Linked DNA regions of Acidithiobacillus ferrooxidans ATCC 23270. The protein of the gene in region 1 interacts with the protein of each later gene in a pairwise test. Links are inferred from orthologs where the notes say so. Each region holds a gene or a part of one and is shown on either strand. Other genes may lie near its edges. The genes, in order: rpe and eno.

Region 1 (9,032 bases):
GGTCAATGAGCTGGACGCGCTGGGCAAGGCCCTGCAGAACCCCCGGCGTCCTCTGGTCGCCATTGTCGCCGGGTCCAAGGTGTCCACCAAGCTGACCATCCTGAAGTCCCTGGCAGACAAGGTGGATCAACTGGTGGTGGGTGGTGGCATCGCCAACACCTTCATCCTCGCCGCAGGTCATTCTGTCGGCAAATCCCTCTGTGAAGCGGATCTGGTGCCTGATGCCCAAGCCATCATCGCCGCAGCCAGGGCCAAGGGCGGCGATGTCCCGCTGCCCAGCGACGTGGTGGTCGCCAAGGCATTTTCCGAGACGGCCCCGGCGCGAACCTGCAGGGTGGATGATATCGCTGCCGATGACATGGTGCTCGATATCGGTCCCGACACCGCCAAAACGCTGGGCGATATCCTGCGCAAGGCGGGTACCATCGTCTGGAATGGCCCGGTGGGCGTATTTGAGTTTGACGCCTTCGCCGGCGGCACCGAGGCCATTGCTCGGGCGGTGGCGGAAAGCAGCGCCTTTTCCATTGCCGGGGGGGGGGACACCATTGCGGCGATCAACAAATTCCATATCGAAGATAAGGTCTCCTACATCAGTACGGGTGGGGGTGCCTTTCTGGAATTTCTCGAAGGCAAGACCCTGCCCGCCGTAGCCATGCTGGAAGAACGTGCACGAGGTACACACACTTGATACGCCGGACGAAGATCGTCGCAACCCTGGGTCCCGCCAGTTCTGATGTGCGGGTCATCGATCGTCTGATCGAGGCGGGTGTTGATGTCGTTCGCCTCAACTTCTCCCATGGCGCGGCAGAGGATCACGTCAAGCGTGCGGAGATGGTCCGGGAAAGGGCGCGCGCTCACGGCCGGGCTGTCGGGGTGCTGGCCGATCTGCAGGGACCCAAAATCCGCATCGGCAAATTTGCCGAAGGCAAGATCCATATCCGGGAAGGCGAGCCTTTTATTCTCGATGCCACGTGCGCCATTGGCGATCAGACGCGGGTTGGCGTGACCTACCCGCAACTGGTCAATGATGTGGATCGGGGGGCAACCCTGCTGCTCAATGACGGCATGATCGTGCTCTGGGTGGAAAAGGTGCAGGGCCCCGAAATTCACACCCGGGTGGTGCAGGGTGGTGAACTCTCCAACAGCAAGGGCATCAACCGGGCGGGTGGTGGCCTGACGGCGCCGGCGCTGACAGATAAGGACCGGGCGGATATCATCACCGCGGCGCGCCTCGAGGCCGACTATCTGGCGGTCTCTTTTCCGCGCAGCGCCGCCGATATGGAAGAAGCGCGTCGTCTCTTCCGCGAAGCGGGTGGTCACGGCGCCCTGGTTGCCAAAATCGAGCGGGCCGAGGCGGTAGAGGCCATCGAAGAGATTCTGGCGGTGTCCGAGGCCGTCATGGTGGCGCGGGGCGATCTCGGCGTTGAGATCGGCGATGCGGCGGTGCCTCCGGTGCAGAAGCGGATTATCGCCTTGGCGCAGAAGTACAACTGTCTGACGATCACGGCGACGCAGATGATGGAGTCCATGATTCACCAGCCGATTCCTACCCGCGCCGAAGTTTCCGATGTGGCCAATGCGGTCCTCGACGGTACGGATGCGGTGATGCTGTCCGCCGAAACGGCGAGCGGAGCCTTTCCGGTAGAGGCGGTCGCCGCCATGGACCGTACCTGTCGCGAAGCCGAGCGCCAGGCGCCGCTCACCGGTACCGTGCAGATCATCGACCGGCCGCTGGAACGCATGGACGAAACCATCGCGGCGGCAGCGATTCTGGCCACCATGCGCGCGCCCATCGTGGCCATCGCGGCTTTTACCGAGAGCGGTTCCACGGCCCTGTGGCTGTCCCGTGCCAATCCCCGGGTGCCCATCTACGCGCTGACTCCCCAGGTCTATACCCGGCGCAAGGTGACTTTGTATCGCGGTGTCCACCCGGTCAATTTCCCCCAGAGTCGCCATGATGACCCCCTGCAGGTGATGCATGCGGCCGAGGATGAACTGCGGCGGCGCGGCGTCGTTCGCGACGGAGATTTGATCCTCATCACCATCGGTGAGCCCATGGGCGCTCCGGGTGGCACCAATACCCTCAAGCTGGTGCGGGTCGGCGATGTCACGCACCGCGCCTGAGTCTGGCCAATCCCGACCGTTCCGGGGCCCGGCTTGCGGTTTGGGGGGCTCCTCTATACGATTGCTCAAGACCCAATCCATTTTTATTCACATTTAGGAGAAGTGTTATGGCCCTGGTTTCATTGCGTCAGTTGTTGGATCATGCCGCAGAACACAGCTACGGCATCCCCGCCTTTAACGTCAACAACCTGGAGCAGGTGCGCGCGATCATGGAAGCGGCAGCTGCCGCCGACGCGCCGGTCATCCTTCAGGCGTCTGCCGGCGCCCGCAAGTATGCCGGCGAACCCTTTCTGCGCCATCTGATTCTGGCCGCCATCGAAGAGTATCCCGACATCCCCGTCGTCCTGCATCAGGATCACGGCGCGAGCCCGGCGGTTTGCATCCAGGCCATCCGCTCCGGCTTCTCCAGCGTGATGATGGACGGTTCTCTGCTGGAGGACGCCAAGACCCCCGCCAGCTATGATTACAACGCCACTGTGACCGGCAGGGTCGTGGAGATGTCCCACGCCGTCGGTGTGACCGTCGAGGGCGAACTGGGCTGCCTCGGCTCCCTGGAAACCGGCATGGCGGGCGAAGAGGACGGTGTCGGTGCCGAGGGCTGTCTGAGCCATGACCAGATGCTGACCGATCCCGAAGAAGCGGCCCGATTCGTGAAAGCCACCAAAGTGGACGCCCTGGCGATCGCCATCGGCACCAGCCACGGCGCTTACAAGTTCACCCGGCCGCCGACCGGCAAGGTCCTGCGTATCGACCGGATCAAGGAAATTCACGCCCGCATCCCGGATACCCATCTGGTCATGCATGGCTCCAGCTCGGTGCCGCAGGACTGGCTGAAGATCATCCACGAATTCGGTGGCGACATCGGCGAAACCTACGGTGTGCCGGTAGAGGAAATTCAGGAAGGCATCAAGTACGGCGTGCGCAAGGTCAATATCGATACCGATCTGCGTCTGGCGGCAACCGGCGCGGTGCGTCAGAGTCTGGCCAAAAATCCCAAGAACTTTGATCCTCGCAAGTTCCTGACCGCCTCCCTCGATGCCATGCGCGATATCTGCCGTCAGCGTTATGAGGCCTTCGGTAGCGCCGGGCAGGCCAGCAAGATCAAGGCCATCCCGCTGGATACCATGTTCAGGCGTTACAGCAAGGGTGAACTCGACCCCCGCGTCACCGGCGTCTAAATAACGCTACCTACCGGTCGACTGGCGAGGGCGCATGGCGCTCTCGCCCTGTTTTGGAGGCAAAATGACCCAGTTCAAGATTTCCCCCTCCATCCTTTCGGCGGATTTTGCCCGTCTGGGTGAGGAAGTGCGCGCCGTCGATGAGGCGGGTGCCGACTATATCCATATCGACGTCATGGACAACCATTTCGTCCCCAATCTGACCATCGGACCGCTGGTGGCGGCCGCCATCAAGCCCCACACCCAAAAGCCGCTGGATGTCCACCTCATGATCTCACCGGTGGACAGCATCATTCCCGATTTCGCCAAGGCCGGCGCCGATATCATTACCGTGCATCCCGAAGCGACGATCCATCTGGACCGTACTATTCAGTTGATCCACAGCCTGGGCTGTAAGGCTGGCGTTTCCCTCAATCCTTCCACGCCCCTCGATGTGCTGGACTATGTCCTGGAGAGTCTTGACCTGGTGCTGGTGATGAGCGTCAACCCCGGTTTCGGCGGGCAGAGCTTTATCGAGTACACCCTGCGCAAGATCGAGGCGATCCGCAAGCGCATCGAGGCGACCGGCAAGGCTATCGAACTGGAAGTGGATGGTGGCGTCAAGGTGGACAATGTGCGGCGGGTCGCCGATGCCGGCGCCGATGTCTTCGTGGCGGGCAGCGCCATCTATAACACCCCCGACTACGCCGCGACCATTGCCGCTTTCCGCAAAGCCCTGGCGGGCTGAATCATGGCAACGCTGAATGCCGGCACGCGGTTTACCGCGCGCGTCGTCCTGCTCGATCTGGATGGCACGCTGGTAGATACCGCGCCGGACCTGGCTGGCGCGGCCAACCATGTGCTGCAAAAACTCGGGCGTGCGCCCGCCGAAATGCCGGTCATTCGTGGCTTCATCGGTAACGGTGTCCGTGAACTGATGCGTCGCGCGCTGGCGATCCACAGCGATCCCAGCGAAGTGGAACTGGATGCGGCCATGGTCGATTTCAGCAAGTACTACGGAGAGCATCTGCTGGATCATAGCGTGATCTACCCGGGCGTGCGCAGAACGCTGGAGACCTTGCAGGCTCAGGGCCGGGAACTGGTATGTATCACCAACAAGACCGCCGCCTTCACCGTGCCGCTGCTCCAGCGACTGGACCTCTACGATTTTTTCGGCCTGATCTTGTCGGGCGACAGCCTGCCACGGAAAAAGCCCGACCCGTTACCCCTGACCCATACGGCTGAACACTTTCATCAGCCGGTGGAGAACTGCCTGCTGGTCGGCGATTCACGTAACGACGCTGAGGCGGCGCGGGCGGCGGGTATGCCCGTTGCCTGCGTGACCTACGGTTATAACGGCGATGAGCCCGTCCATTGCCTGGAGCCCGATGCGGTGCTGGACAACATGAGCGAATTATTGGATATTCTGGCGTAGCGTTGCGAGGGGTCAGAAGCACCATGCGGAAAACACTGCGGTGGGAGAGACGATGGCGTTGCTGCTGAAAGGCAGTGACTTCCTTATCTATCGCTCTAACGAGGTGATCCGTGATTCCAAAAGCAACCTTTGAGGCTTTGGCGCGCCAGGGCTACAACCGTATACCCCTTTCCCGTGAGGTCATCGCCGACCTCGATACTCCCTTGTCGGCCTATCTCAAGCTGGTCGATGGTCCCTATGCCTACCTGCTGGAGTCTGTGCAGGGCGGCGAGAAATGGGGCCGTTATTCCATCATCGGTCTTCCGGCACAGCAGATATTGCGAGTCACCCAGGGTGTTGTCACTGTTCATGTGGATGGCGTCGAGACCGAGCGAGCGACCCCGGCGGACCCCCTGGAATGGATCAGCGTCTTCCGCAGACGCTTCCGTGTGGCACCACTGGAAAATGCCGATGAGCGCTTCAGCGGTGGCTTGGTGGGCTATTTCGGCTACGACATCGTCCGCAGCATCGAACCCCGCCTCGCCCGCAGCACGCCCTTGCCCGACCCGCTGGGGTTGCCGGAAATACAATTGCTGGTGGCCGACGAACTGCTGATCTTCGATAACCTGCGCGGGACCCTCCGCCTGCTGGTGCATGCCGACCCCGCCCAACCCGAAGCCTGGGAGCGTGGCGCCGCCCGCCTGCGGGAGCTCCAGCAGCGGCTGCGCGAGTCGGTACCGCCATCCTCACCGCCGGTGAGCACCCGACACGTCCGCGAGGAAGATTTCACCGCCAGCTTCAGTCGTGAGGGGTATATGGCGGCGGTGCGCACCATCAAGGCATATATCGGCGCTGGCGACGTCATGCAGGTGGTGCCCTCCCAACGCCTGTCCACTCCGCTGACCGCGCACCCGCTGGATCTCTATCGCGCCCTGCGTGGCATCAACCCTTCTCCCTACATGTTTTATGTGGACCTGGGTGATACCCATCTGGTGGGCTCCTCGCCGGAGATACTGGTGCGCGTCGAAGAGGATCAGGTCACGGTGCGCCCCATCGCCGGCACCCGTCCGCGCGGCAAGACTCCCGCCGAAGATGAGGCGCTGGAGCAGGAGCTTCTCGCCGACCCCAAGGAGCGCGCCGAACACCTCATGCTCATCGACCTGGCGCGCAACGATGTGGGGCGTATCGCCGACACCGGTTCGGTGCGGTTGACCGATTCGTTCGGTATCGAACGCTACTCCCATGTCATGCACATCGTCTCGCAGGTAACAGGACGATTGCGCCCGGAACTGGACGCCATGGATGCTTTGCGAGCGACCTTTCCGGCCGGGACGGTTTCCGGTGCGCCCAAGATTCGCGCCATGGAAATCATCCGCGAGGTGGAGCCGGTAGCGCGCGGCGTCTATGCCGGAGCGGTGGGCTACTGGGGCTGGAATGGCAATATGGACACCTGCATCGCCATTCGCACCGCGGTCATCAAGGATGGCATGCTGCATATCCAGGCGGGCGGCGGCATTGTCGCCGACTCGGAACCCGCGGCGGAGTGGGAAGAAACCATGAACAAACGCCGTGCCATGTTCCGCGCCGTAGCACTGGCCGAAAACGGCCTCGACCCCGAAGGGAGGGCAGATCATGCTGCTCATGATTGATAACTACGACAGCTTCACCTACAACCTGGTGCAATACTTCGGCGAACTGGGGGCGGAAGTGCGGGTCGAGCGCAATGATTCCATCGACGTGGCGGCTATCGAACAACTGGCTCCCAGCCGCATCTGCATTTCGCCCGGCCCCTGTACGCCCAACGAAGCGGGCATTTCTCTGGAGGTCATTCGTCATTTCGCCGGAAAAATCCCGCTGCTCGGCGTTTGTCTCGGGCATCAGGCCATCGGTCAGGCTTTCGGCGGCAAAGTCGTCCGTGCCGACAAAGTGATGCATGGCAAGACCTCACCCATTTTCCATGACGGCAAAGGACTCTTCCGCGACTTACCCGACCCTTTTGCCGCCACCCGTTATCACTCCCTGATCGTCGAGCGCGCCTCTCTGCCGGATACGCTGGAGGTGACGGCCTGGACCGCGGCAGGAGAAATCATGGGCTTGCGCCACCGTACCCTGGATGTGGAGGGCGTGCAGTTTCACCCCGAGTCCATTCTCAGCGAACATGGCAAGACCTTGCTGCAACACTTTCTGCAAGGGGGCGCGCGATGATCGTCCGGGACATACTGGAGCAAATCGTGGCGGGGCAGGACTTGTCGCGCAAAGAGACGGAAACGGTCTTCGCCGCTATCATGGCCGGAGCATGGACTCCCGCGCAGATCGGTGCTCTGCTCATGGGACTCCGCATGAAGGGGCAGCGGGTCGAGGAACTGGTGGGCGCCACCCAGGCTTTGCGCGCCTGTATGACGCGGGTAGAAGTCTCTACCGATCACCTGCTGGATACCTGCGGTACCGGCGGTGACGCACTGAGCACCTTCAACATATCGACGGTGTCTGCGGTGGTGGCGGCGGCCGGCGGGGCGCGGGTGGCCAAACACGGCAACCGTTCCATGGTCAGCCGCAGCGGCAGCGCTGACGTGCTGGAAGCCGCGGGTCTGCGCATGGACATGAGCCCCGCAGAAGTCGCCGACAGTATCGAGCGCATCGGTATCGGTTTTCTATTCGCGCCGGCGCACCATGGCGCCATGCGTTATGCCGTTGGTCCGCGCAAGGAGCTCGCCATCCGTTCGTTGTTCAACCTCATGGGACCACTGAGCAACCCGGCGGGGGCGCCGCATCAGGTACTCGGCGTTTATGCCGAGCGCTGGCTGATTCCCATGGCCGAAGCCGCCCGGGAACTGGGATCACGCCATGTGCTGGTGGTACATGGGCACGATGGCCTGGATGAGATCAGCCTGTCCGGGCCATCAGACATAGCGGAGTTAAAGGACGGGATGATCAGTCGCAGCCGGATTCAGCCGGAGGACTTCGGGCTGTCATCAGCACCGCTGGCGACCCTGCAAATCGACAGCGTGGCGGCCGCTCTGGCGGCGGCGGAAGAAGTATTGCAGAATCGCCCCGGCCCGCGTCGTGACGTAGTTCTGCTCAATGCCGGGGCCGCCCTCTATGCGGCGGACGTGGTCCCCGATATGGCGGTGGGCGTGGTGGTCGCCCGGGCTGTGCTCAAATCCGGCGCCGCCTGGGATAAGTGGCAGGCTTTGTTGGGCAGGACTTCACAGGGATAAGACATGACCGACATACTTCAGGAAATCATTGCCCATAAGCGGGAGGAGCTGGTGGAGCGCCAAACCCGTCTGGGCCTTGCGGAGCTGCAGGCGGCAGTGGCCCTGACGGCACCGCCGCGCAACTTCGTCGGCGCCGTTCGCGCCAGAATGGCCCAGGGACAGCCCGCAGTGATCGCCGAAATCAAAAAGGCATCGCCGTCGGCGGGGGTAATCCGCGAAGACTTCAATCCGGTGACCATTGCCCAAGACTACGCCGCCCATGGCGCAGCCTGCCTGTCGGTTCTGACCGATGAACACTATTTTCAGGGCGCCGACCTCTATCTCGCCGCCGCCCGTGAGGCCTGCCCACTGCCCGTGCTACGCAAGGATTTCTGCATCGATCCCTATCAGGTCTGGGAAGCACGGGCCATTGGGGCCGACGCCATCCTGCTCATCGTTGCGGCCCTGAGCGATGCCGAGCTGCAGAGTCTGGAGGCAACGGCGCAGAGCCTGGATCTGGCGGTGCTGGTGGAGGTGCATGATGCAGCCGAGTTACAGCGCGCACTAAAATTGCGTACCCCACTGATCGGCATCAATAACCGGGATCTGCGGCGTTTTGTCACCGAAATTGAAACCACGCTGAAACTGCTCCCCGAGATTCCCCGAGAGCGGATCGTCGTCACCGAAAGCGGCATCCGCAGCCGGGAGGAGGTGGCCACCCTGCGCGCCGCGGGAGTCGGTGCCTTTCTCGTGGGCGAGGCATTTATGCGCACCGCCCAGCCGGGAGACGCCCTGCAACACCTGTTTTTTGACTAAACGCAGTTTACACGGCTAGTTGATTGTCATTAAATGGGAATCGGTAGTTTCCGGGAATAGGGAGCAAAGAGTGGAAGCACGCGTACAATGGATGGGTCCCGGGCAGATGAGCTTCGTCGCCGATGCCGACAGCGGTCACGCCCTGGTCATGGATGGCGCCGCCGAGATCGGCGGACGTAATCTCGGCCCGCGCCCCATGGAGCTCCTGCTGATGGGCCTGGGCGGATGCTCCAGTATCGATGTGGTGATGATTCTTCAGAAGTCCAGGCAGGATATCCGCAGCTGTGTGGTGGAGCTGGCGGCCCAGCGGGCGGAGCAGGACCC
Region 2 (9,033 bases), 2.1 Mb from region 1 along the record:
ACATCGACACTTTCCGACAGGCAGGATGCCTCTTGGACCGGCGCCCACCGGCTCCTGCCCACGGTTGCCGCCAGCGGCCACTGGAAGGATCATGAAGTATATTTGTGCGGTAGCCCCGGCATGATAGAAGCCGCCATCGACCTGCTGCTCTCCCATGACGTGCGGCATGACCATATTCACTTCGATGCTTTTGCACCTAATGGATGATTGCCCTAAACAGAAAACTTTTTACGCATACCGGCTATAATCATGTAACGCATCCTTCTGAGCTACCTCAAGGGGAATCGCATGAAACGTTATACCTATCTGATAGTCGGTGCGGGGGCCGCGGCCGCCAGTGCGGCGAGTGCCATCCGCAAGCAAGACCCTCAGGGCAGTCTGCTGATGCTGGGCGCAGAAAGTGACCCGCCCTATCAGCGCCCCCCTCTCTCCAAAGGTTTATGGCTGGGTAAAGACAAAGAGGAAGAGATTACCCTGAAGCGCCCGGCCGACTGGGAAACCCTGGGTGTCACATTGGCTTTGGGAGATCCGGTCATTAACCTCGATCCGGAGAGATGCGTAGTGGGAACCAAGGCGGGAAAAACCTTCTTCTATGAGAAACTGCTGCTCGCCACCGGTGGACAGCCCCGCCCGCTGCCCACCCCGCCAGGCCTGGAAAACAGAGTATTTTCCTTACGCTCGCTGGCGGATTACCGGCGCTTGCACACGCGGGCGACCGAGGGTGGAACCGTGTTGGTGATCGGCGGTGGTTTTCTCGGCGCGGAGCTGGCCGTGGCGCTCTCTTTGCAGCCCGGTCTTGCGGTACACTACTGCGTGTCCGGGAAAGGCCCGTTGGCACACGTCCTGCCACCCCCTTTGATGGAGCAGGTCAGCGCCCGCTATCGCGAGGCTGGCGTCCAGCTCCATGTCGAGCATCATTTCAAGGACTTGCGTAGCGAATCCGGCCAGCTCATATCCCGCTTCGCGGACGGCGCGGAGATTTCCTGCGACTGGATCACCTATGGCATCGGCATGCTGTCCCTGACCGCCCTGGCGGAGGCCGCAGGTCTGGTGATGGCACCCGGCGGGGTCCGCGTGGACGATGGGATGCGCAGCAGCGACCCTCGGATATGGGTTTCCGGTGACCTCGCCACCTATCCGGATCCGGTATGGGGCACACCTCTGCGTCTGGAGCATTGGGATAATGCCGAAGCCACCGGGCGTGCCGCAGGTTCTAGCATGGCCGGAAAAGAGGTGCATTTTCAGCATCAATCCATGTTCTACAGCGACATCTATGAATTCGGCTTCGAGGCCGTCGGGGAATGCCGCAGTGACATGGACTGCTATACGGATATTTCGCCGGGCGGAGACAAGGCCGTAGTGTACTATCTGCGGGATGACCAGATCCACGGCATACTCCTCTGGAACGTCTGGGACCAGGTAAAGACAGCCCGCAGCCTGATCGCGCAAAAAGCCGTGGTGCATCTCCAGGAATTGCGCGGGCGAATAGGAGACTGGTGAAAGCAGAAGGAAGGCGACCCGAATGAACGGGCAGGGACATAAAATGACTCCGGACCACGCTCAGCGCATTGCCATCACCACCTGGCGCGTTTACGCGCATCCCCTCCCCGCAGGATATCACGTCCTGGCGGAGCGCCTCTGGCCCCGCGGCTTGCGCAAGGCCGACCTCCCGCTGGACGCCTGGCCCAAAGATCTCACTCCCAGCACCGCCCTGCGTCAGTGGTTCGCCCATGATCCGGTACGCTGGGATGAATTCCGCAAACGTTATCTGGCGGAACTGGCGGAGCAACAGGAGACTGCCCGCGCGCTCCTGACCCAGGCCGCTGGTTCGCCCCTGATTCTGCTGTATGCAGCCCACGACCAGGAACACAACGGCGCGTTGGTGCTCCGCGATTTTTTACAGACCTTGGTGAAATCGCCCCCCGATGCGGCCTGAACACTGAAAGGACGCGAATGCCATCGCCTCAGCGCCCGCCGGCCCAGCGCCGTAAGGCAAGAGGGTCGGGAATGCTGATCGTCCGTTGTTCCACTTCTATGAGTCCTGCCTTACGCATTCTGGACAACACCCGCGACAGCGTTTCCGGCGTCAAGCCCAAACGCGCCGCGACCGCCGCTTTCTTGGCGGGGAGCTCAATGGCAGCGGGGCTATTGACTACCGGACACAACTCCAGCAGATAGCTGGCCAAGCGCTGCTCCGCCGACTCCACACTCAGATGGCGCAGCTCCTTGACCAGAAAATGCAGGCGCATACTGAGGCGCGCCAGCATCTGGCGCATCAACAATGGCCGCTGCTCCAGAGTCGCGACAAAAAGGTCCAGCGGGATCTCCAGTACCGTGGTCGTGGCATCGGCCTGCGCCGTCACCGGATAGCGCCCCCCGAGAAAGGCCACCGCCTCGGCGAAAAGATCATCGGGCTGGATGATTTCGACAATTTTCTCCTGCCCCGTGGCCGCTGCCGCAATCAGATTAATTCGTCCTACCGCCAGGAAATAGAAGGATCGGGCTGGCGATCCCTCGGCAAAGAGAATCTCTCCCGACTCCAGAGTCAGGGGCTGGGATTGGGCGAGCAGCGGCGCGATCATATCGTTGGGCCATGCGGAAAAAAGCGGGGTGTGGTGCAGGCGAAGCAGCAGCGCCTCCTTGCTATTTCCCATGGGCGCCACTTTCTCCAGAGGGGTCGGATTCACGTCTTCTGTCCTGGGCATGACATCTGACAGCCTGTAGCCATGCCGAACAAACCAGATGATACGTTTTGTTTGGAGGCTGGGGCCGGAATCGAACCGGCTTCCACGGCTTTGCAGGCCGCTGCATGACCATTCTGCCACCCAGCCTTAAAAGAAAAGGGAAAGACTGAACGCTTTCCCTCGATTGTGGAGCGGGAAACGAGGCTCGAACTCGCGACCCCAACCTTGGCAAGGTTGTGCTCTACCACTGAGCTATTCCCGCATGGCCACAGAGGTTACCGGGGTCACCGCTCCCTGTCAAGATGAGCCCCACTATTGCCCTGCAGGCTGGGCCAGGCGGCGCGCAAGTAGCCCACCATACTCCAGAGTGTCATCGCCGCCGCGACGATCAGAAGAGCGGTCCCCAGAGTGCGTGCGGACAATCCCCGCACCGGGCGCTCGTAGACCAGCAGCAGGATCGAAATCATCTGCGTGGCCGCCTTCGCCTTACCCAGCCAGGAGACGGCCACCTTTTTGCGCTCACCCACCTCGGCCATCCACTCGCGCAACGCTGACACGGTAATTTCCCGGCCGACGATGATGCTGATCAGGATACCGGCCAGGAGTGCCGGCATCTCTCCGGAGGAGGCAATGAGCACCAGTGCGGTAGCCACCATGATCTTATCCGCAACCGGGTCGAGAAAGGTACCGAAAGGTGATACCCCTTGATAACGCCGGGCGAGGTAGCCATCGGCCCAATCGGTAATCGCCGCCACCGCAAAAACTCCGGTGGCGCCGAAAGTGCGCATGTCGCCCCCCCAGTAGAAGAGCGCCACGAAAATAGGCACCAACCCGATGCGCAGAATGGTCAGGAAATTGGGCAGCCGCTTTATCACAATCAGGCACGTCCTACGTGAAAGAAATCATATATCCGCTGCGCGAGCTCCAGATGGATACCCTCAACGCGCTGCAAATCCTCCATACCGGCGTCACGAATACCGCGTAAGCCGCCAAATGCGCGTAACAACGCCACCCGCCGTTTCGGCCCGATCCCGGAGATGCCATCCAGATCGGATTCCTGCCGTGCTTTGCCGCGGCGCGCGCGGTGACCGGTAATGGCAAAACGATGGGCTTCATCGCGGATTTCCTGAATTACCAGCAGTGCCGGATCATCGTCGTCCAATTGCCGCGGGACCGCCCACCCGGGGATATGCAGCATCTCCAGCCCTGGGCGCCGCGTCGTCCCCTTCGCCACCCCGCACAACTGGATGCAACCGATCTCCAATGCGTCCAGAGCCGCCTGCGCACGAGCCACCTGTCCGGCACCACCGTCAATGAAGACGATCTCCGGCAAGGCCAGGCCCTCTTTCTGCAGCCGCCCATAGCGGCGATGGACGGCCTGCTCCATAGCCGCGTAATCGTCGCCGCCCCGGATATCGCGAATATTGAAGCGGCGGTATTCGTTCTTCAGTGCCCCATCGTCACCGAAAACCACACAAGATGCCACAGCCACCTCGCCTCGGGTATGACTGATGTCAAAACACTCTACTCGCTGCGGTATCTCCGGGAGTTGAAAGAGCTCCTGCAACAGGAGCATGCGCCGCCGTCCCGCGCCGGCCGTCTGCGTCCTCTGGCGCAACGCCCCCATGGCGTTGGTCAGCGCTAACGCCATCCAGCGCTTGCGTGGACCGCGCTGGGGCTGATCGATCATGACCCTGTGCCCGGCTTCGCTGCCCAGCGCCTCCGCCAGGGAGGTCGGTGAACGCGGCAGCACATTGACCAGCAGATTCCCCGGCACCTCTTTATCGCTGTAGAACTGCATGAGAAAGGCAGCGAGCACGTCCGGCGCACGCACTTCTTCGGTATGCCGCGGAAAAACGGAGCGCCCACCCAACTGCCGTCCATTGCGGATAAAACTGACGTACACCACCCACTGTCCATTCTCTTGTGCTGCCGCCAGCACATCAAAATCGCCGCCACCCGCCTGCGCCACGTACTGACGCTCCTGAATCTTGGACAACGCGGCGATCTGGTCACGGCGTCGCGCTGCCTCCTCGAAATCCAGTTGCTCAGCCGCCGCTTGCATACGCTCCCCCAGACTGCGAATCGCTTCGTCGCTCTTTCCTTCCAGAAAGCGAATCGTGTCCGCCACATCCCGCGCGTAATCCTCCCCGCTGATATGCCCAACACAAGGGCCGCTGCAACGACGAATCTGGAACTGCAAACAAGCCCGGCTGCGGTGGTGAAAAGTATGATCCTCACAGGTCCGCAATCGAAAGGCTTTCTGTAATAGCACCATACTCTCGCGTAACGCAGTAACGGCCGGATACGGACCGAAGTAGTGCCCTTTGCCCTTCTGCGCCCCCCGGTGCAAACTCATGCGCGGCGTGCCATGACCGGTTTCTATGAACAGATAGGGGTAACTCTTGTCATCGCGCAGCAGGATATTGTAAGGCGGGTGGTGGCGCTTGATCAGATTCGCCTCCAGCACCAGCGCTTCCGTCTCTGTGTGGGTGACCACCACCTCCACCCGCGTTACCTGCGCCAACATCGCCAGCGTTTTTGGCGTATGGCGCTGCTTCTGAAAATAGGAGCTCACGCGGCGCCGGAGATTGCGGGCTTTACCCACATAGAGCAGGCGACTGCCCTGGCCGAACATCTGATAAATACCGGGCTGGCTGGTCAACGTCCGCAGAAACTCTCCGGGAACGAAGGCTCTGTCCACGGCACCGTCAGTGTTCTCGAACTGCTCTACCCGTTCAAAATCCATAAAATCTCAGAGCTGTCCAATCCCCGCAGTGCTCATTCAGCGTCCAGCCTGCGCAGATACTCCCACGTGAAAATCCCGGTATTGTGGCCATCACTGAAATGCAACTGCACCGCGTAATGGCCTACCGGCACCACCTCCACAACGCTCACATGCTCCTTGCCGGTGACGATCTGCGCCTGATCGGGCGTGTGTCCTTTGCACTCCGCGCAGGGGCATTCTACCCGCAGGTGTTCAAAGGTCAGGCGGCTGGTATGTCCGTCGGCCCAGTCGACTTCCATGACGCGGCTGATCATGAGGGGGCGAATCTCCAGGGGCTGGGTACGGGGATCGGACATGATTACCTCTCAAGGGACCGGGCTGGTCAGAAATATGCCTCTAGGGTACAATCCACGCCCTCTAAAGGGAATGCCCAGAAGGACTATAGTATGAAGATTTCCGCCTTTGATATCCGCCCCGGCAATATTCTCGAATATGAAAAAGGGCTCTGGCGCGTACTCAAAACCGATTTCGTCAAGCCTGGCAAAGGCGGCGCCTTCGTGCAGGTCGAGATGAAAAATATCGAGACAGGCACCAAGTCCAATACACGCTTCCGCTCGGGAGAAGCCATGGAGAAAGCCGTCGTCGAACCCCGTACCATGCAGTATCTCTATGCCGATGCCACCGGGTATGTCTTCATGGATAATGAGAACTTCGAGCAACTCATCCTCAGTGAGGACCTGCTCGAAGGACAAACAGGTTATCTCCTTCCCAACACCGAGATTCAGGTCAACCTCCACAATGAACGACCTATCGGCGTTGAATTGCCGCCTGTGGTTATTTTGGAGGTGCGTGAAGCCGAGCCTTCCATCAAGGGGCAAACCGCTACTGGTTCCTACAAATCCGCACAGATGGAGACCGGCATTACGGTGATGGTGCCGCAGTTTGTGAACGCGGGTGAAAAAATTCGGGTGAATACGGTGGATGGCAGTTACATTGATCGCGCCTGACAGAGCATAACCGGACGGCTATACCACCGGACCTGCAAAACGCCCGACGCAGTTCACGACGCCTGAGTGGTGGTCCGGGCGCCGTCGAAGGCGCCTTTGGCGGGTATCACCCAGACAAACACTTCTCCCTTGCCAACCATCCCGAGATGGCGGCGAGCCAGTTCTTCGACGGCGCGGCTTCCCGTTTGCAGGCTCGCCACCTGCGCCGCCAGGAGGTCATTGCGGGCTTCCAATTGCTTCAAAATCACCTGCTTGATTTCCAGTTTTTGGTGCAGGTCCGCCATATTCCACCAGCTACCTGCACCAAACCAAAGGGGATATTGCAGGGCACACAACACGGCTAAAAGCATGAAATCCACAAGGCGCAGCTCTGCCTTGGCGGTATCCATCCAGCTTTTTACGCGCGCCCGGTAACCCATGCCGCAAAATCCTCGAAAATTTAATGGCCCAGCAAATATTCCATTAAATATCTTTTTAGTCGAGATTATAAAAAGTTGCAAGGCCGGGGTAACGGGCGGCATCCCCCAAATCTTCCTCGATACGCAATAGGCGGTTGTATTTCGCCACCCGATCCGTGCGCGACAAAGAGCCTGTTTTAATCTGGCCACAACCCGTAGCCACGGCCACATCGGCCAGTGTGGTATCCTCGGTCTCTCCGGATCGGTGCGACACGATAGCCGTATAACTATGGACTTTTGCCATCTCGATGGCCGCCAGGGTTTCGGATAACGTACCGATCTGATTCAGTTTAATAAGGATGCTATTGGCGACGCCGCGCTCGATGCCCTCACGCAGGATCGTCGTATTCGTTACGAAAATATCATCACCCACCAACTGCAAACGGTCACCAAGGCGGTCGGTGAGAGTGATCCAGCCTTCCCAGTCATTCTGATCCATGCCATCTTCAATGCTGATCAGTGGATAACGATCAGCCAGCGCCGCCAGATAATCCACGAACTGGGCACTATCGAGTTCACGCCTTTCGCTAGCCAAGTGATAACGTCCATCCCGATAAAATTCACTGGAAGCGACGTCCATGCCCAGCCAGATATCTTTACCCGGCTGATAACCCGCCTTGTTGATGGCGTCCATGAGCAGCTCCAGGGCAGCCTCGTTGGAGGGCAGATTCGGAGCGAAGCCGCCCTCGTCGCCGACTGTCGTTGCCAGTCCGCGCGATTGCAGCACGGCTTTCAGGCTGTGGAACACCTCCACCCCCATCTGCAAAGCCTCAGAGAACGACTCCGCGCCCGCCGGGATCAGCATGAATTCCTGCATGTCCACGTCGTTATCGGCATGGGCACCACCATTGATGACATTCATCATGGGAACGGGCAACTGCAGCGGGCCCAAGCCACCGATGTAGCGGTACAAGGGCTGGCCAGCCGCATGGGCAGCCGCATGGGCCGTCGCCAATGAGACGCTCAGGATCGCATTGGCGCCGAGGCGTGCCTTATTTTCGGTGCCATCCAAGGCACAGAGAGCCGCATCAATATGCTCCTGCTCTTCGGCTTCCATGCCAAGAAGCGCATCCTGAATCTCGCCGTTGACGTGTTCAACGGCCTTGCGCACTCCTTTGCCGCCGTAGCGCTGGCCACCATCGCGCAACTCCACGGCCTCGCGCTCACCGGTGGAAGCGCCACTAGGGACGATCGCACGGCCCATGCCGCCGTTATCGAGATAGACCTCGGCCTCCACAGTGGGATTGCCGCGCGAATCGAGAACTTCACGGGCTTGGATGCGGACAATGGCACTCATACTAACTCCTCAGGGTAGTTTTCAGGGAAATCCTGGTTTTTTACAACATGATCAATGTGCTGGAGAATGCGCAACAGGTCCTCCATACGTCCCAGCGGCCAGGCGTTGGGACCATCAGACAAAGCATCCGCTGGATTCGGATGAGTCTCCATGAAGAGCCCTGACACGCCCGCCGCCACGGCGGCCCGCGCCAGCACCGGGATAAATTCGCGCTGGCCTCCGGACCGGTCACCCTGACCACCGGGGAGCTGTACGGAATGGGTCGCATCAAAGACCACCGGGCATCCTGTCTGACGCATCACCGCAAGGGAGCGCATATCCGATACCAGGTTGTTGTATCCGAAGGAGGCGCCGCGCTCGCAGACCATGATCTGCTCATTGCCGGTAGCCTTGGCCTTGCTGGCGACGTGCAGCATATCCCAGGGCGCAAGAAACTGGCCTTTTTTGATGTTGACCGGCTTTCCGGCAGCAGCGACGGCCTGAATGAAATCGGTCTGTCGGCAGAGGAAGGCGGGCGTCTGCAGCACATCGACCACCTCCGCCACGGCAGACACGTCCTCTTTTTCATGAACATCCGTAACGACCGGCACCCCGACTTCCCGGCGGACCTTTTCGAGAATACGCAGTCCCTCGTCCATACCCGGCCCACGGAAACTCTGCCCCGAAGAACGGTTCGCTTTATCGTAGGAACTTTTATAAATAAAAGGGATACCGAGGCGTGCGCAGATATCGCGCAGATCTTCCGCCGTGCGCAACGCCAGGGATTCACTCTCGATCGCGCAGGGGCCTGCCATCAGAAAGAATGGATGCTGCAGACCTGCTTCGAAGCCACAGAGTCTCATGACGAACCGTCCCGTTC

What was found.
Region 2: the proteins of rpe (region 1) and eno interact in binary tests that used the Escherichia coli proteins (3 or more experiments, as listed by UniProt). The link is inferred for Acidithiobacillus ferrooxidans ATCC 23270 from one-to-one orthologs.

The regions. Positions count from the first base shown.
Region 1 is NC_011761.1:2,918,117-2,927,148, reverse strand. What follows is about bases 2,200-5,197. They hold rpe (ribulose-phosphate 3-epimerase), read left to right. Parts: upstream 2,200-3,366; coding sequence 3,367-4,029; downstream 4,030-5,197. Other genes in these bases: trpE (anthranilate synthase component I), read left to right, coding at 4,827-5,197; AFE_RS14875 (phosphoglycolate phosphatase), read left to right, coding at 4,033-4,716; fba (class II fructose-bisphosphate aldolase), read left to right, coding at 2,232-3,302. In the rest of the region: AFE_RS14895 (phosphoglycerate kinase), read left to right, coding at 1-688; pyk (pyruvate kinase), read left to right, coding at 685-2,124; more of trpE, read left to right, coding at 5,198-6,344; AFE_RS14865 (anthranilate synthase component II), read left to right, coding at 6,328-6,900; trpD (anthranilate phosphoribosyltransferase), read left to right, coding at 6,897-7,913; indole-3-glycerol phosphate synthase TrpC, read left to right, coding at 7,917-8,708; AFE_RS14850 (OsmC family protein), read left to right, coding at 8,779-9,032. UniProt on the Escherichia coli protein: Catalyzes the reversible epimerization of D-ribulose 5-phosphate to D-xylulose 5-phosphate.
Region 2 is NC_011761.1:775,313-784,345, reverse strand. What follows is about bases 6,035-9,033. They hold eno (phosphopyruvate hydratase), read right to left. Parts: upstream 8,175-9,033; coding sequence 6,894-8,174; downstream 6,035-6,893. Other genes in these bases: AFE_RS03965 (CTP synthase), read right to left, coding at 9,013-9,033; kdsA (3-deoxy-8-phosphooctulonate synthase), read right to left, coding at 8,171-9,016; AFE_RS03980 (FtsB family cell division protein), read right to left, coding at 6,473-6,838; efp (elongation factor P), read left to right, coding at 6,035-6,419. In the rest of the region: AFE_RS04030 (2Fe-2S iron-sulfur cluster-binding protein), read left to right, coding at 1-207; AFE_RS04025 (NAD(P)/FAD-dependent oxidoreductase), read left to right, coding at 289-1,500; AFE_RS04020 (DUF488 domain-containing protein), read left to right, coding at 1,544-1,936; AFE_RS04015 (Crp/Fnr family transcriptional regulator), read right to left, coding at 1,965-2,705; pgsA (CDP-diacylglycerol--glycerol-3-phosphate 3-phosphatidyltransferase), read right to left, coding at 2,969-3,559; excinuclease ABC subunit UvrC, read right to left, coding at 3,562-5,433; AFE_RS03990 (gamma-butyrobetaine hydroxylase-like domain-containing protein), read right to left, coding at 5,466-5,768; more of efp, read left to right, coding at 5,859-6,034. UniProt on the Escherichia coli protein: Catalyzes the reversible conversion of 2-phosphoglycerate (2-PG) into phosphoenolpyruvate (PEP). It is essential for the degradation of carbohydrates via glycolysis.